2 regions of the Paenibacillus sp. FSL K6-1558 genome follow, and region 1 is predicted to be linked to the other one. Evidence: riboswitches for the same ligand, from Rfam matches in the RefSeq annotation. Region 1 holds a riboswitch; the other holds the start of a gene.
What was found. A riboswitch is a leader RNA that binds a small molecule or an ion and turns the genes downstream of it on or off. The one in region 1 is predicted to bind glycine.

Region 1 (7,923 bases):
TGGGCAGAGACAAGCTTCCTTCCGAAGACATTCAGTACAATGCTTATAAAGCGGTACTCGAAAAAATGGAAGGCAAACCTGTTGTAGTTCGTACACTTGACATCGGTGGAGACAAAGAGCTTCCTTATCTGGATCTGCCAAAAGAAATGAATCCATTCCTCGGCTTCCGCGCAGTTCGTCTGTGTCTGGACCGTCTGGATATCTTCCGTACTCAATTGCGTGCGTTGCTGCGTGCAAGTGTACACGGAAACTTGCGTGTCATGTTCCCTATGATCGCAACACTGGGTGAATTCCGTGAAGCCAAAGCTGTCCTGCTCGAAGAGAAGGAAAAGCTGGTCGCTGAAGGGATCGCTGTTTCCGACAGCATTCAACTCGGGATCATGGTCGAAATTCCATCAACAGCTGTAATGGCAGATCAATTCGCCAAAGAAGTGGACTTCTTCAGTATCGGTACTAACGATCTGATTCAGTACACGATGGCTGCTGACCGGATGAATGAGCGTGTATCTTATCTGTATCAACCATACAACCCAGCTATTTTGCGTTTGGTCAAAATGGTTATCGATGCAGCGCATCGTGAAGGTAAATGGGCTGGCATGTGCGGTGAGATGGCAGGAGACGAAACAGCAATTCCATTGCTGCTTGGTCTTGGACTGGATGAGTTCAGCATGAGCGCAACTTCCATTCTGCCAGCGCGTAGCCAAATCACCAAATTGTCCCGTGCGGACATGCAGGAACTCGCTGCCAAAGCGTTGGAAATGCAAACCGCTGAACAAGTGGTTGAACTGGTTCAAAGCATTCAAGCGTAATTTTGCCGGAGTTTCCTCCGGATTTGAGGTCTTTCTTTTTCCGATAAAGGGCTGCGTTATTGCAGCAATATTGCCGGTGTCCACGATCCAGTGGGGCCGGCTTTTTTTGCTTTTTTATCGTAGTGACAGGATAGCTACTCTTACAAGTGAATAAAATAAAATAAAATCCCCTTATGGGAGTGAGAGAATATCTCATCACGCACAGGGGATTCTGTCACCGAAATAGACTGTATAAAAAATTAGTTTAACTTATTTAGCTACAAGCACAGTTTAATACAGGTTTGCGTGCTGCGGTCGTTTCATCCAGACGAGTTACCGGCGTGCCGTACGGAGCGTTGAGCACCAATTCCGGTGTTTCTTCGGCTTCCTTCGCAATGCGGATCATTGTATCGATAAATCCGTCCAGCGTCTCTTTGCTCTCGGTTTCCGTTGGCTCAATCATAATGCACTCCTCGACATTAAGCGGGAAGTAGATGGTTGGCGGGTGATACCCAAAGTCCAGCAGGCGTTTGGCTACATCCAGTGTGCGTACACCATACTGCTTCAGGCCACGGCCTGACATGACAAATTCATGTTTGCACACGCCAGGATAAGGAATCTCGTAATGAGGTGCCAGGCGAGCCATCATATAATTGGCGTTCAGCACAGCACATTCGGACACACGGCGAAGCCCTTCTGGTCCATAAGTGCGAATATAAGCATAAGCACGAACAAGAATACCGAAGTTACCATAATAGGCTTTGACCCGACCGATCGATTGATCTCCTTCGTAATCCAGAGCGTACATGCCTTGATCATTTTGAACAACCATCGGTTTAGGTAAGAACGGGATCAGGCGGCTCTTCACACCGACAGGTCCGGCACCAGGTCCACCACCACCGTGAGGTGTACTCATCGTTTTATGCAAATTCAGATGCACCACATCAAAGCCCATATCTCCCGGACGTGTAATGCCCATGATGGCATTGGAGTTAGCTCCGTCATAATACAATAATCCGCCAGCTTCGTGTACGATGGACGCAATATCTTGAATATCCTTTTCAAACAAACCGAGCGTATTCGGATTCGTCAGCATGAGTGCTGCGGTATCTGAACCGACTGCTGCACGGAGAGCATCAAGATCGACCAAACCGTCCGTACGCGACGGGATTGTCACCGTTTCGAATCCAGCTACGGTTGCGCTGGCCGGGTTCGTGCCATGAGATGAATCGGGTACGATAACCTTGGTACGCAGTTCACCACGGCTTTCGTGATAAGCTCGAATCATCATAAGCCCGGTCCATTCCCCGTGTGCTCCGGCAGCAGGTTGCAGAGTTACGGCATCCATACCGGTCAGACCTGCAAGATCATTTTGTAAAGTATGGAGCAGTTCGAGAGCACCTTGAAGACTGGATTCATGCTGATACGGATGGATTTTGGCAAAGCCGTTGTAACGTGCTACATCTTCGTTGATCTTTGGATTGTATTTCATTGTACAGGAACCAAGTGGATAAAAGCCGTTATCTACCCCGAAGTTGCGGCGGGACAATGCCGTATAATGACGAATAACATCAACCTCGAATACTTCCGGCAACGCGGCCGCTTCCGAGCGCAGCATTTCCCGGGGAATCAACGTATCAGCATCCTGACGGGGAACATCACATTCCGGCAAGGAATAGGCCACACGTCCGGGACTGCTCAGTTCAAAAATCAGAGTTTGTTCGGGAGCAACGGATGGTGCGACTTGCGGACTGGTTGGGGTTCCTAATGCTTGCGAGTCCACTCCAGTCTGCTGATTGACTGACTGATGTAGGTTAGATGTTTCCGATGAAGCTCCCGCAATGGTTACTTTTGTGGTCGTTTCCTGAGTCACAGCGATCCCTCCAATACACGTGCGAATTCATCGATCTCTTCTTTGCTGCGTCGTTCGGTGACCGCAATGAGCATATGTCCTGCCAGTTCCGAATATTCACGTCCGAGTTCATAACCGCCGATGAAGCCTGCATCCAGCAGTTTCAGCTGAAGAGCATCCACATCGGTTTCTTCAGGGAGCTGGATGACGAACTCGTTAAACGTAGGAGCAGTAAAAGTAAGTCTCACTCCGGGAATAGCTGTTAACGTATTTCGTGCATAGTGACTCTTCTGCAAATTCAGATCAGCAACATCAATCATGCCTTGTCTTCCCATGGTAGACATATAGACAGAAGCACTAAGCGCTAATAACGCCTGATTTGAGCAGATGTTAGATGTCGCTTTTTCGCGGCGAATGTGTTGCTCGCGGGCTTGCAGCGTCAGCACGAAGCCTCGTTTGCCGTTGCGATCGGTCGTCTGGCCGACGATTCGACCAGGAATCCGGCGCATGTGAGCCTGGGACACGGCGAAGTATCCGCAAGTGGGTCCGCCGAGCGAAGCGGCGATTCCGAGGGGCTGCGCATCGCCTACGACGATGTCGGCCCTCAGCTTGCCTGGGGCTTCCAGCAAACCGAGCGACAGCGGGTTGGCGCTCACCACGAGCAGTCCTTTGTGCGTGTGCACAAGGTCGGCAGCCTGTTTTATATTTTCCACGGCACCAAAGAAGTTCGGGCTCTGAATCATAACCGCTGCGGTATCTTCCGAAATTGCCGTTTGCAGGGCATCCCAATCTGTAACCCCATCTTTATAACCAATCTCTACAATCTCCAGACTCAGGCCATGTGCGTACGCCTGCAATACTTGACGGGCTTCAGGGTGAACGGTGCGAGATACAATAAGCTGTTTACGACGGGTAGCTGCGGCGGCAAGATTGCCAGCTTCTGCAAAAGCCGTTGCACCATCATACATACTCGCGTTGGCTACCGCCATACCTGTCAGTTCACAAATATACGACTGAAATTCAAAGATAGCCTGCAATTCTCCTTGGCTGATCTCCGGCTGATAAGGGGTGTAGGCTGTATAGAACTCCGAACGGGAAATGACATGGTTGATGACCGAAGGGATGTGGTGGTCATAGATGCCTGCGCCGAGGAAGCTGGCGTGTGTTTCAAAGTTGGCATTGGAGCCAGCTTGTTTCGACATATGGCGAGTTAAGGCATATTCATCCAGTTTGGAGGACACAGGCAACTCGCCTTGGTAACGAATTTCCTGCGGGATATCTTTGAACAAATCTTCAAGAGTATCCACGCCGATCGTGGCCAGCATAGCGCTCTGGTCTTGTTCTGTCATGGGGATGTAGCGGTGCTTGCTCATGCTTGCTCAGCTCCTTGGGTAGGTGTCTTTGACGTACGTGTCCGTTTATGAAAAGGGGTCTTGACGACCTCGGCTTTTAGCTTTTTGCCACGAATCTCAATCTCCAGTGGTGTACCCAGTGCAGTATATTTGCTGTCAATCAGGGCAAGCCCCAGATTACGTTTCAAGGTCGGCGACTGTGTACCGGTTGTCACTTCACCAATCTGAACGCCATCCGCATAGATCGGGTAATGGGGCCGCGGTATGCCACGCTCCAGCACTTCGATACCGATCAGCTTGCGGGCAGGGCCGTCATTTTTTTGTTGCAACAAAGCTTCGTGTCCGATAAAAGACCCGGCGTTCAGTTTCACAAACATGCCCAGCCCTGCCTCCAGTGGAGAGATGGTTGGTGATAATTCCTGCCCGTATAAAGGCAACTTCGCTTCGAATCGCAGTGTATCACGTGCACCAAGTCCTGCTGGAACGAGGCCTACATCAGCACCGGCTTCCATCAGTCCGTTCCATACGAGGGCTGCCTGATCAGCTGCAACATACAGTTCAAAGCCATCTTCTCCGGTGTAACCGGTTCGTGATAGCAGCAGCTTTACTCCGCATACCTCGGCATGCTGCACGAAGCGGAACGGTTCGATGGAGCTTGCATCTATCTCTGAACCTGTAACCTTCGAGAGAATATCGACCGCTAAAGGGCCTTGTAGCGCAAGCAACGCCGTTTGCTCGGAATCATTGGTGATGTTCACCCCAGGTATAATGTGCTCCTGCAACCATGCCCAGTCTTTGTCGATATTGGAGGCATTGACGACCAGCATGTAGTGTTGCTCCGCGAGTTTATAGATGAGCAGATCATCCACTACACCGCCATCGGGATAACACATCAGTGTGTATTGTGCCTGACCTGGTACAGTTGCGGTCACGTCGTTGGTTGTCATGTTTTGCAAAAAGGCTTCTGCCTGTTCACCCGTTACGGTGAATTCGCCCATATGGGATACATCAAACAGCCCGGCGCGCTCGCGCACGGCTTCATGCTCTTTTTGAATACCGCTAAACTGCACGGGCAACTCCCAACCGCCAAAATCAATGCAACGTACACCTTCATATTGCGCGTATAGGGGGAAGAGTGGTGTTCTTAATAAATCAGACATCCAATCACCTCGTCATGGGCCGTAGTAGGCCAAGTATGAAAACACGTTCTGTGAGCCAGATCAATAATGCTTAAGTAATTTTGGTAATCGAGAGTTAACAGCCGACTGTTCTACATTTTTTCATTGGTTATGTTCAGTACGATTCTAGAACCTGCAATTCATTTTTTGGGAAAAAGGAAAAGGACAGGCCAAAGAACCGGCATGCCAAGTAGCACGCTGTATTCTTAGGCTCTGTCCCTTGTACCTGAGAGTTACCCCGCCGTTTATTCAGACAGGTTTCCCCTTGGGTGATCATAACGTCCGTATAGGACGATTAGATGCTCTCCAGAGTTGCGTCCTGTAAAAGTCCTTTTGCCTGAGAGATTCACCCCCGCTTGTCGGTGGTTTACTCCTTCGGCGCCGCCTCATGCACATCCCCAAACCGGGTGTACGGGCAATCTCTCCCTTTACATTCATCCGCGGTTCATACGTAGTCCAATTAACTTCAGTTGCTCTTCTCATTAAAACGTGAATACAGTCCTGATGTCAAGAACGATATCATTGAAATTGTGTAAAATACGAATATTTAATGTTTATACTATATTAATGTTCGGTTATTTTAAAAGAGTGCGCTTACTATTCTAATATTCGCCATTATATGCAGAAAGAGTAGTGTGAGGTTACACAAGGTGGGTATCGAAATTGAAATAAACTGTGAGCTAACTTGACATTTGAATCTGAAATATCATACGCTATTGTCTGGGAAAAAGGTGAAGGTCAAAGAACGCATGCACTCATTAATGAAAAGCGAGGCGGATATCGATGAGCGAATTGAGAAATGATTTCCTGTACAGTAAAGAGCACGAATGGGTGCAAACCGTAGGGGAGGATACCGTACGTATTGGCATTACCGAGTTCGCGCAGCATCAGCTGGGTGACATTGTGTTTGTAGAATTGCCTGATCTTGAAGCCGGTGTAAAAGCAGAAGACAGCATCGGTACGATTGAATCCGTCAAAACGGTATCTGATCTGTTCTCACCTGTCAGCGGCACCATTGTTGCAGTGAATGAAGCTTTGCAAGACTCGCCAGAACTGGTGAATAGCTCTCCTTACGAAGAAGGTTGGATGATCGAAATCCGTGTCGATGGAGATGTAACAGCTGCATTATCCACATTGCTGAAGGCGGATGCTTATCTTAAACATACTGAGGAATAGAATTCGACTGGATTGTCGAGTTGATTTGTACTTATTGACATATATAATCCTAATTGAATATAAAAAATCTTGCTATTTAAACCTGCGTGAGCTATGAGCTTATGCAGGTTTTTTTGCTGTTTTTTTCTGCATATTGGAGGAATTTAAGTAGGAGTGACATAGCATCATGAATAAAAAAATTGCAAACGGACCAAGCTATTTTATTGCTTTGTATGTTGTATATGAATAAAGTCATAGGCAAGAAAAGCCTTGCGTATCAAAGGGTTGAGCATATATTCCTAATTAAGAGCGACTACATAATCCAATGTTGTCATCATTGTTCATGACGAAAGTACGCTTTCATTTGATTGAACAGGAAGGTTTTCTCGCTTAGGATTACAGCAGGGGATCAATGATACCCCTTTCATACGAAATAATGACTTGATTCAAGGAGGATAAACCAATGAGTAATTTGGATCAAACATCCAATTCCAAAGGTGGGTTACGTGTTGGTGTGCAACGCTTCGGACGATTTCTGAGCGGTATGGTCATGCCCAATATGGGAGCATTTATTGCTTGGGGATTAATTACAGCGATGTTTATTAAAACAGGATGGTTTCCGAATGCGACAATAGAGCAGCTTGTAGGGCCGATGATTACTTATTTGCTGCCGCTACTGATCGGTTATACCGGGGGTACGATGGTGCATGGCACGCGTGGTGGTGTCGTCGGGGCGATTATGACCATCGGTGTCATTGTCGGAACGGATATTCCAATGTTCCTCGGGGCCATGATTGCGGGGCCTTTCGGTGCATGGGTGATCAAGAAGTTCGATAAATCCATTGAGGGCAAGATCAGAGCCGGTTTTGAGATGCTGGTCAACAATTTCTCGGCAGGAATTATCGGTGGTATTTTGGCGATCTTTGCTTTGCTCGGTATCGGGCCGGCAGTAGAGGCCATTAGCAAAGTGTTGTCTGCTGGCGTACAAGGTTTGATGAACCTGGGCTTGCTACCACTCGTCAATCTGATTATTGAACCGGGTAAAGTATTGTTCCTTAATAATGCCATTAACCACGGGATTTTAACACCAATTGCAACAGATCAGGCAAGAGAATTAGGTAAATCCGTTCTTTACATGCTTGAGTCTAACCCGGGACCGGGACTAGGTATTTTGCTCGCTTATTGTTTCTTCGGTCGTGGAATGGCGAGATCTTCTGCACCTGGTGCGGTGGTCATTCATTTCTTCGGGGGGATTCATGAGATTTACTTCCCGTACATCCTGATGAGACCTATTTTGATTCTGGCAGCCATCGCCGGCGGTGTAGCGGGTACGTTAACGTTCATGCTAACTGGCGCGGGATTGGTTTCGGCACCGTCACCAGGCAGTATCATTGCCTATTTTCTGTTGACGCCAAAAGGTGGATATATCCCAATGCTTGCCGGGGTTATCGTGGCAGCTGTGGTTTCCTTCCTGATTGCCTCTCTGCTACTCAAAACGGGTAAACAGAAGGAAGAGGATCTGGAAGAAGCCTCCAGTCGAATGAAAGATATGAAGAGCCAAGGCAACACTGCAAACGCAACCATCACAGCGGATAACC
Region 2 (7,923 bases), 2.1 Mb from region 1:
CGATGGGTTAACGATTCACCCACTGAATCAGCAGGTGAGACTGAATGGTATAGAGGTGCAGTGCACAGCTAAAGAAGGAGCATTGCTAATGCTGCTGACTTCGCACCCCAACCGAGCCTTTACGAAAACAGAGATTTACGAACATGTGTGGGGTCAATCGGCAGAAGGAAGCTCCGCCGCTACAGTTACTGTGCACGTGAAAAGTTTGCGGGCCAAGCTGGGAGATGAGCCGCACCAGCCGCGCTGGATTCAAACCATATGGGGCAGTGGATACCGCTTTATTGGAGAACGGGTTAAATGAAACTGAAATATTGGCTGATGATTGCGTTCCTGATCGTGATGTTTTTGCCTGTGGCGGCAGGGTGGGCTTTATTTTCCTTATATAGCTATTATGAAAATCACCGTGCAGTAGCGGAGTATGTTGAAATGACAGGACGCATTGCACCGATAGAAAAGGTCTTAAATGATCCAACGCTGTATCAGCTGAATTCGCCTGAGCGTGATCAAACCCTCCCTGCGCTTGCCAGCGAACAGCTAAGTTTCAATCTTTATCTACCTTCTGGGATTCGGGTGTACACATCTGGCGGGGATATTACCTGGTCAACAGGTGGATATACGGTAAGAAGCTCTGAATTATATCGAAATCTGTATCATCTTCAGATTCGACACCGCACATTTTCATTGAAAAAACCAGTTTGGGATCAAGGGGAGCTGGTAGGGATTTATGAAATAACGATGTTGCGTGAGGATCGGCTTGAAGGAATATCGCTTCGAACGACATGGGTTATCGGTGGATCAGTGGTATTTTTTGTTCTCTTGTACGGAACAGTGTTGTGGTTGTTATCCCGCAAGCTTTTCTTCCCTATGAAAGTTTTGATAAACAGGATGCATGGATTTGCCCATGGAGAAGAACCAGATGAGATCCGGGTCAACGGTCACAGTGATGAGATGGGTATGTTGTTAAAGCAGTTTGATGCGATGCAACAAACCATCAGGCAGACCCAGAAGGAAGTGGAGAGGCAACAAAAAGAAAAAGAGATGATTGTAGCTTCTCTGTCACACGACCTAAAGACACCTCTCATGTCCATCAGTGCTTATGCGGAAGCACTTAGTATGGAGAGAGATTCTAGACAATTAGAGAGACAAGAGTATAGAGATGTCATCGCTAGAAATGTGGAGCGTATGAAACAGATGATCGGTGAGCTGGAGATGTACACAGCATTGGGTTCCAGAGATTCAGAGCTTGCTATGGTTGAGGTAGAAGGGGAAGAGTTTTTTGAGATGCTGCTTGGCAGTTACGGAGGTCTTGCGGAACGTGATGAGTATGACATGAAGATGTCTGTTCGGACCAATCATTGCTATCGAATTCATCCTGAATCCCTGATGCGTCTGACCGATAATCTAGTGCATAACGCGCTTCGCTACACTCCTCCCCAAGGTAGAATCGGGCTCGCTGTAATGGATTCAGCATCAGAACTGGCGGAATGGATCGATCCATCACTGGGGGCAGAACTGGATGCGTACAGAAATGGTGCGACATTGCTTATCGTTCAAAATGAAGGCCCTCCTATTCCGGCAGAACAGCTGGAGCGGATTTTTGAGCCGTACGTTCAATATCACAAAGAGCAACTAGGCGGTTATGCAGGAGGCTCTGGATTAGGATTAAGCATATCAAAGAGAATCGCATTAAAGCATGGAGGAGATATACGCATGTGGTCCTCTGAACGATATGGGACTGTAGCTGTTTGTCGATTGCCGGAACGAAGGAACCCGGATGAAACACAGGATATAACTTAAGGAAAGGTGAGAATGATGATAAAAATGGGATGGAAGCTGATGGGAGCGGCCTTGATTGCAGGTTCATTGTTTGCTGGATGCGCAGAGAAAGATATGCTTGGGATGTCAGGAGCGGATATGATTGAGAAAGTAATTGCATCCGAGTCTGGGCCAGGGTCATACTATGCCGAAGGTACGATGAAGATGTGGACAGATAGTGAGATTACGAGCACGATACACGTGAAGGAATGGGTCGACGGAAAAACAGGGAAAAAGCGGATCGAGACCGATGAAAACGGAAACGTGAGTTATGCGGTTCATAACGGTTCAGAGATTCTGCTCTATGAAGAAGAGGCGAAGACCGCTATTGCGATGGATTCATCAGCGCTCCAGCAGGAACCCAACCAAACCCAGAAGCAGATGCTGGTGGATCAACTGGAACGTATGCGTGATAACCATAATGTGAAGATGCTGGGTCAGGAAAAGCTTCAGGACCAGGAGGTCATTCATATTGAACTAACTCCGAAGGATAAGGATTCACTCTCCATGTCTTCGGAGTATTGGATAAACCCGAAAGAATGGATGGTTGTGAAAGCCACGAGTACGTATGGGGATACCAAGTCAGAGTTTCTATATGACCAGATCAATTACAATCCTGAGTTCACAGACCAGACGTTCACGCTGGATATTCCTGCAGATGTTGAAGTGAAAAAAATGAATGACGTGATGAATAACCGAGAAATCACACGAGAAGAGGCAGTGCAGGCCGTTGGTCAGCCCTTCCTACAGTATATCGGAGCGGATATGAAATTATCGAGAATTGAGCTCATTTCATCTATGGGTGAACAAGGCCGGGATGAAGTGACACTGTATTATGTGAAGGATAACAAACCAGAGATCAGCATGACCGTATTTAAAGCACCAGGGGAAAACGGTAATGAAAAACTGCTTCCAGAGGAAAAGAAAGTTAACATTCGTGATACAGAAGGTTCATATATGTCTATCATTCGGAACTTGTCGTGGAGCGAGGATGGTCTTCGTTATTCGGTCATGGGCGAAAATGATTTTTGGACAGAAGAACAACTACAGATGTGGGTAGATGAGTTGCAAATAACGAAGCAAGCGAAATAATATTGCGGATAGAGAAAAATGAACAAGCTTTGAACCATATGAACGAAAGGAGCATATCGTATATAGAAATGATGTGCTTCGAGATTACGTCACTTTTATTGACATATAGCGTATGGCATATTACGCTGTATATGATTGAATGCATGGCAGAATGGTGAACTTTCATTAAGGAAATAACAGAATATAGCGAATGATAACGAGCGGGAGAGACCTAGCAGGATGATGCAATACAGTACAAGTAGGCATGATTAATGCAATTTAAGATGTAGAACTGTACTGTACAGATGGCTTGGGCACCGAAGGAGCAAGCAGTTATGCACCCGGCATAACCGTTAATCTCTCAGGTAAATGTACCGTCGTTGGACGCAACTCTGGAGAGTGCGCGGAAGAAGCGCCACCCAAGGGGTATATGATTGTCAGATTGCTGAACAGATGAGTGCTTGCGTGTACTCGGCCTTGTTCTTCCTGGCTTAAAATCATGAAACTCTCAGGTATCAAGGACAGAGAGAGGGCTAACGGCCTTCTTCTGTCCTTTTTTGATGTCATCAATCAGTAAATCAGGAACATTGTGGTGGGTCTTGTCCAGATATCGATGACAAAACCAATTGGAGGGTTAACAGGTGCGATTTAAAGATGTTTTTTCAATTATTGGCCCGTCGATGACGGGACCATCCAGTTCACATACAGCCGGTGCTGCAAGATTGGGACGAATTGCGCGTCAGTGGCTGGGATGTACACCGGAACGTGCAAGGCTTACGTTATATGGCTCATTTGCGGATACCTATCAGGGACATGGAACAGATCTGGCACTAATCGGTGGTTTGCTGGGTTACGTTACAGATGATCCGCGTATACCGGATGCAGAGCAATATGCAGATGAAGCAGGCATGGAGGTTGAATTTTACACCAGCGGTCTACCGGCTCCTCATCCGAACACGGTCAAGATTGAATTGTGGCACGGCGAACGGGCATGCTCTTTAATAGGTGCTTCCATCGGTGGCGGCAGTGTATCTGTGCATGCATTAAATGATTTTCGCGTACAGATCAGTGGAGAGTTTCCGACACTTGTTTTGCGTCATGCCGATAAAGCGGGAGTTCTGGCATCCGTGACCTCAACCATTAGCTCGTCCGGAGTGAATATCGGCTATATGCAAGTGGATCGAAAGGCTCGTGATGGTGAGGCACTTACAGCAATGGAGATGGATGCACCGCCGAGTGAAGACGCGTTGAACAAACTGCGTTCATTGGATCATATGCTGGATATTCGTGTGATTGATCTGAAGAGAGGGGGTGATCCGGATGCGGTTTAAACATCTACATGAATTAAACACCATCTGCACTGCGGAGTCCAAAACAATTGCACAGTTGATGATTGAAGAGCAGGTGCAGGAGACTAACACACCCGAAACAGATGTCGTAAAGCAAATGTCGGAGTACTACCAGGTGATGAAAGAAGCGGTTCGTAAAGGACTTACAGAAGATACCACCTCACGTAGCGGACTGACGGGTGGGGACGGGAAAAAGATGGCCGAATATATTCGCCAAGGCGAAACATGCTCTGGCGATGCTTCTGCCCTTGCCATGGCCTATGCACTTTGCGTATCGGAAGTGAATGCCTCCATGGGACGGATCGTGGCTACGCCAACAGCGGGCTCTTGTGGCATCATTCCGGGTGTGTTTATCAGCTCGCAGGAACGATTTGGCTGGACGGATGAACATCTGGTGAATGGATTGTTCTGCGCCGGTGCTATTGGATACGTGATCGCCAACAATTCATTTATTTCAGGGGCCGAGGGCGGCTGTCAGGCGGAAGTAGGATCAGCGATTGGCATGGCTGCCGGTGCGATGGTGGAGCTTCGTGGAGGGACGCCGGAGCAGGTAGTGCATGCTGTAGGATTGGCTTTGAAAAATACACTGGGCCTCATCTGCGATCCGGTTGCTGGCCTGGTAGAGATTCCATGCATCGTGCGCAACGGACTCGGTGCCGTTACTGCACTGGCTGCCGCAGATATGGCACTCGCTGGTGTACGCAGTGCCATTCCGTCTGACGAAGTCATTGACGTGATGTTGGAGGTAGGCAGTGCGATGCCAAGCCGTCACCGCGAGACAGCGCAAGGTGGGCTCGCTCAGACACCTACAGGCCGCAAGATGATGGAGAAGCTGGCGAAGCCAAAGGCCAAGCGCTTGCCGGATGAGTCATCCGAAACATCAACAACAGGCTCAGAGGCAGAATAGCAAGTGGATCATATACAGGACAGGGGCAGATAGCTTAGGAGCACACAACCAAGTTCCGATTATCAATTAAATTAGTAATTAGAGCATGTTAGTCGTTATTACTTCATAACAAACAAGCGTCCGCGAACCTGGTTTTCTCAGGTTATGCGAGACGCTTGTTTGTCCAGTTTGCCTAAACCGCCAAGATAGCAGTCAACCACTCAGAATTGGAGAAGGCAGTCATTTATTGTTGTTTCCAAAAGGCATCTATTTTACTTCTGTGCGCATCACGGCATATCCGTAAGCAGGCAGTTCAATGGCAAGCACACCGTCTTCCAGAGCGGTGCGATGGTTGCCCTCAAACAGCTCCGTCCAAGGTTGCTCTCCTGCATCCAGTTCAACGATGGCGGTTTCCTCAGAACGGTTGAACAGAATGAGGATGCGTTCCTCGTCACTTTGCCGCTCCATCACAAGCTGGCTACCGCCTTCCTGGGCTTGCAGGAAACGAATGGTTCCTGCTGCACGCAGTGCAGGATGAGCATGACGCAGAGCAATCAGCTTTTGATAAAAGTGAAGTAGCTCCCGATCCTGCTTCGCTTCGTCCCACTCCATGCATTTGCGGCAACCTGGATCATGTTCTCCGTCGAGCCCGATCTCGTCACCATAATAGATACATGGGGCTCCCATATAACTGAACTGGAACAAGGCAGCCAGCTTCATCTTGCGTTGATCGCCCTCGCACAAGGTAAGCAGGCGCGGAGTATCATGACTGTCGAGTAAGTTGAATGCCACCTCGCTCGCTTGAAGTGGGTAGCGAGATAGCTGCCTGCCAAGGGCACTCGCGAATTGTTCAGCGTGCATCTTATCTTCCACAAAGAAATGATTTACGGCGGCGGTGAACGGATAGTTCATGGCAGCATCGAACTGGTCCCCTTGTAGCCAGGAAGAAGATTCGTTCCATATCTCACCTAGAATGTAGGCATCTGGGTTGGCTTCCTTAACAACCCGCCTGAAATCTCTCCAGAAAGCATCGTCCACTTCATCAGCTACATCAAGACGCCAGCCGTCCGTGCCAACTTCCTTGATCCAATATTCCGCTACTTCGAGCAAGTAGGCCTTCACATCGGGATTCTCTGTATTCAGCTTGGGCATATGAGCCTCAAATCCAAATGTCTCATAGGTTGGAATGCCATCCTTCACGTCCAGCGGGAATTCATGTACGTGAAACCAGTCCTTGTATTTGGACTTGGCACCAAGCTTTTGTACATCGACAAAAGGAGCAAATGTTTTGCCTGAATGATTAAACACGGCATCCAGCAGTACACGAATACCCCGTTCATGACACAGCTTCACCAGACGCTTCACGGTGTCAGCATCACCGAAATGGCGGTCGACGCGCAGATAGTCTTCGGTATCATATTTATGATTGGTTGTAGCTTCGAAAATCGGAGTAAAATAAATCGCATTAATGCCCAGTTCACTGAGGTAATCAAGGTGGTCGATTACACCCTGCAAGTCACCGCCAAAGAAATTAAAGGGTGTAGGTTCACCGCCCCAAGGTTCAACCTCTTTGGGATTGATATCCGGGTTGCCATTGGCAAAGCGCTCGGGGAAAATCTGATAAAACACAGCATCTTTCACCCATGCTGGGGGTGTAAACACAGCTCCGGCATGAAGATATGGGAACTGAAACATGCGGCCTGGGTCATCGGGCTCCTCCTCTTGGAAATCCGTCTCGGTCATCCAGATGTGTTCATCTCCACTTTTGAGCAAAAAAGCATACTTCAATCGATGATACGGAGGTCTCACTTCCCCCTCGTAGTAGTCAAACATAGAGTCTGACGTCAATTTGGTCAGAGGAACCATATCTTTTGTTTCCTCCCACGCGTATTTATCTCCAGTCAGGGCATACACCTCGGTGAGATCATTCTTTTTGGCACGCAGACGTAGACGAATCGTATCCTGATCATAGGCATAGGCCCAGTTTCGTTTCGGTTGGTGGAAGATGGCTTCAAGCAGCATATGTAATTCCTCCTGTCAGATATGAATGAAGTAAGCAGAGACCAATTCATTTAAATTCGATTAAATATGCTAGTAGTACAGTAATACAGGTGATATGTAGACATTATTGCTGAAAGATATAGCTTCATATTACGTGACTGCAGATTGCGTTATAATGAGGGTATGAAAAGAGAGGGCAGGCTCTAAACGAGCGACATGGAATGTACTGAGGCCTAGGCAACGGACATTGTAGCTTGTGCAACCAGGCTTGCATTTAAACTCGCGGGGAGGTTCGCCCCATTCAAAATTTAAAGCCAAAAATCATAAAGATAAGCATTGCCGCCCAGATATATCATTAACCCAAAGGGAACGGAAAGGAAACGAGTACATAGATGAAAAACAAACTGTTATACATTGAGGATGATACGGAAATTGCAACATGGGTGAGAGAAGATCTGGAGGAGCGTGGATATGAGGTCGTCTGGCTTGGGAGCGGTGAAGGGGCCACCGAGGCTGTGGCAGACTGCTCCCTAGTCATTCTGGATGTCATGCTGCCAGGGCTCGACGGATTCACGGTAGGCCAGCGATTAAAAAAAGAATATCCTGCTGTGCCCATCGTTATGCTCTCGGCCAGAACATCCATTGATGACAAGTTGCATGGGCTTGATTTTGCCGATGACTATGTGACCAAACCTTTTCATCCGGACGAGCTTGCAGCGCGAATTGAGGTTCAACTGCGGAAAGCAGGCAAAGTAGGTTCAAGTGAAGCGGTACTTAAGCTGGATCATCTGTCGATTTATG

Region 2: it holds a riboswitch for glycine, as region 1 does, so the genes downstream of both, sdaAB (L-serine ammonia-lyase, iron-sulfur-dependent subunit beta) here and gcvT (glycine cleavage system aminomethyltransferase GcvT) in region 1, are expected to answer to the same signal.

Annotation. Positions count from the first base shown of each region.
Region 1 is NZ_JBBOCV010000001.1:2,204,083-2,212,005, reverse strand. Features, by position in the region: gene ptsP (phosphoenolpyruvate--protein phosphotransferase) at 1-809, shown strand, start outside; gene gcvPB (aminomethyl-transferring glycine dehydrogenase subunit GcvPB) at 1,063-2,571, opposite strand; gene gcvPA (aminomethyl-transferring glycine dehydrogenase subunit GcvPA) at 2,658-4,013, opposite strand; gene gcvT (glycine cleavage system aminomethyltransferase GcvT) at 4,010-5,152, opposite strand; glycine riboswitch at 5,382-5,482, opposite strand; glycine riboswitch at 5,486-5,608, opposite strand; gene gcvH (glycine cleavage system protein GcvH) at 5,954-6,346, shown strand; gene MHI38_RS09415 (PTS mannitol transporter subunit IICB) at 6,789-7,923, shown strand, end outside.
Region 2 is NZ_JBBOCV010000001.1:4,318,526-4,326,448, forward strand. Features, by position in the region: gene MHI38_RS18800 (response regulator transcription factor) at 1-301, shown strand, start outside; gene MHI38_RS18805 (HAMP domain-containing sensor histidine kinase) at 298-1,797, shown strand; gene MHI38_RS18810 (LolA family protein) at 1,810-2,907, shown strand; glycine riboswitch at 3,099-3,272, shown strand; glycine riboswitch at 3,277-3,413, shown strand; gene sdaAB (L-serine ammonia-lyase, iron-sulfur-dependent subunit beta) at 3,528-4,217, shown strand; gene sdaAA (L-serine ammonia-lyase, iron-sulfur-dependent, subunit alpha) at 4,207-5,142, shown strand; gene MHI38_RS18825 (alpha-glycosidase) at 5,389-7,143, opposite strand; gene MHI38_RS18830 (response regulator transcription factor) at 7,515-7,923, shown strand, end outside.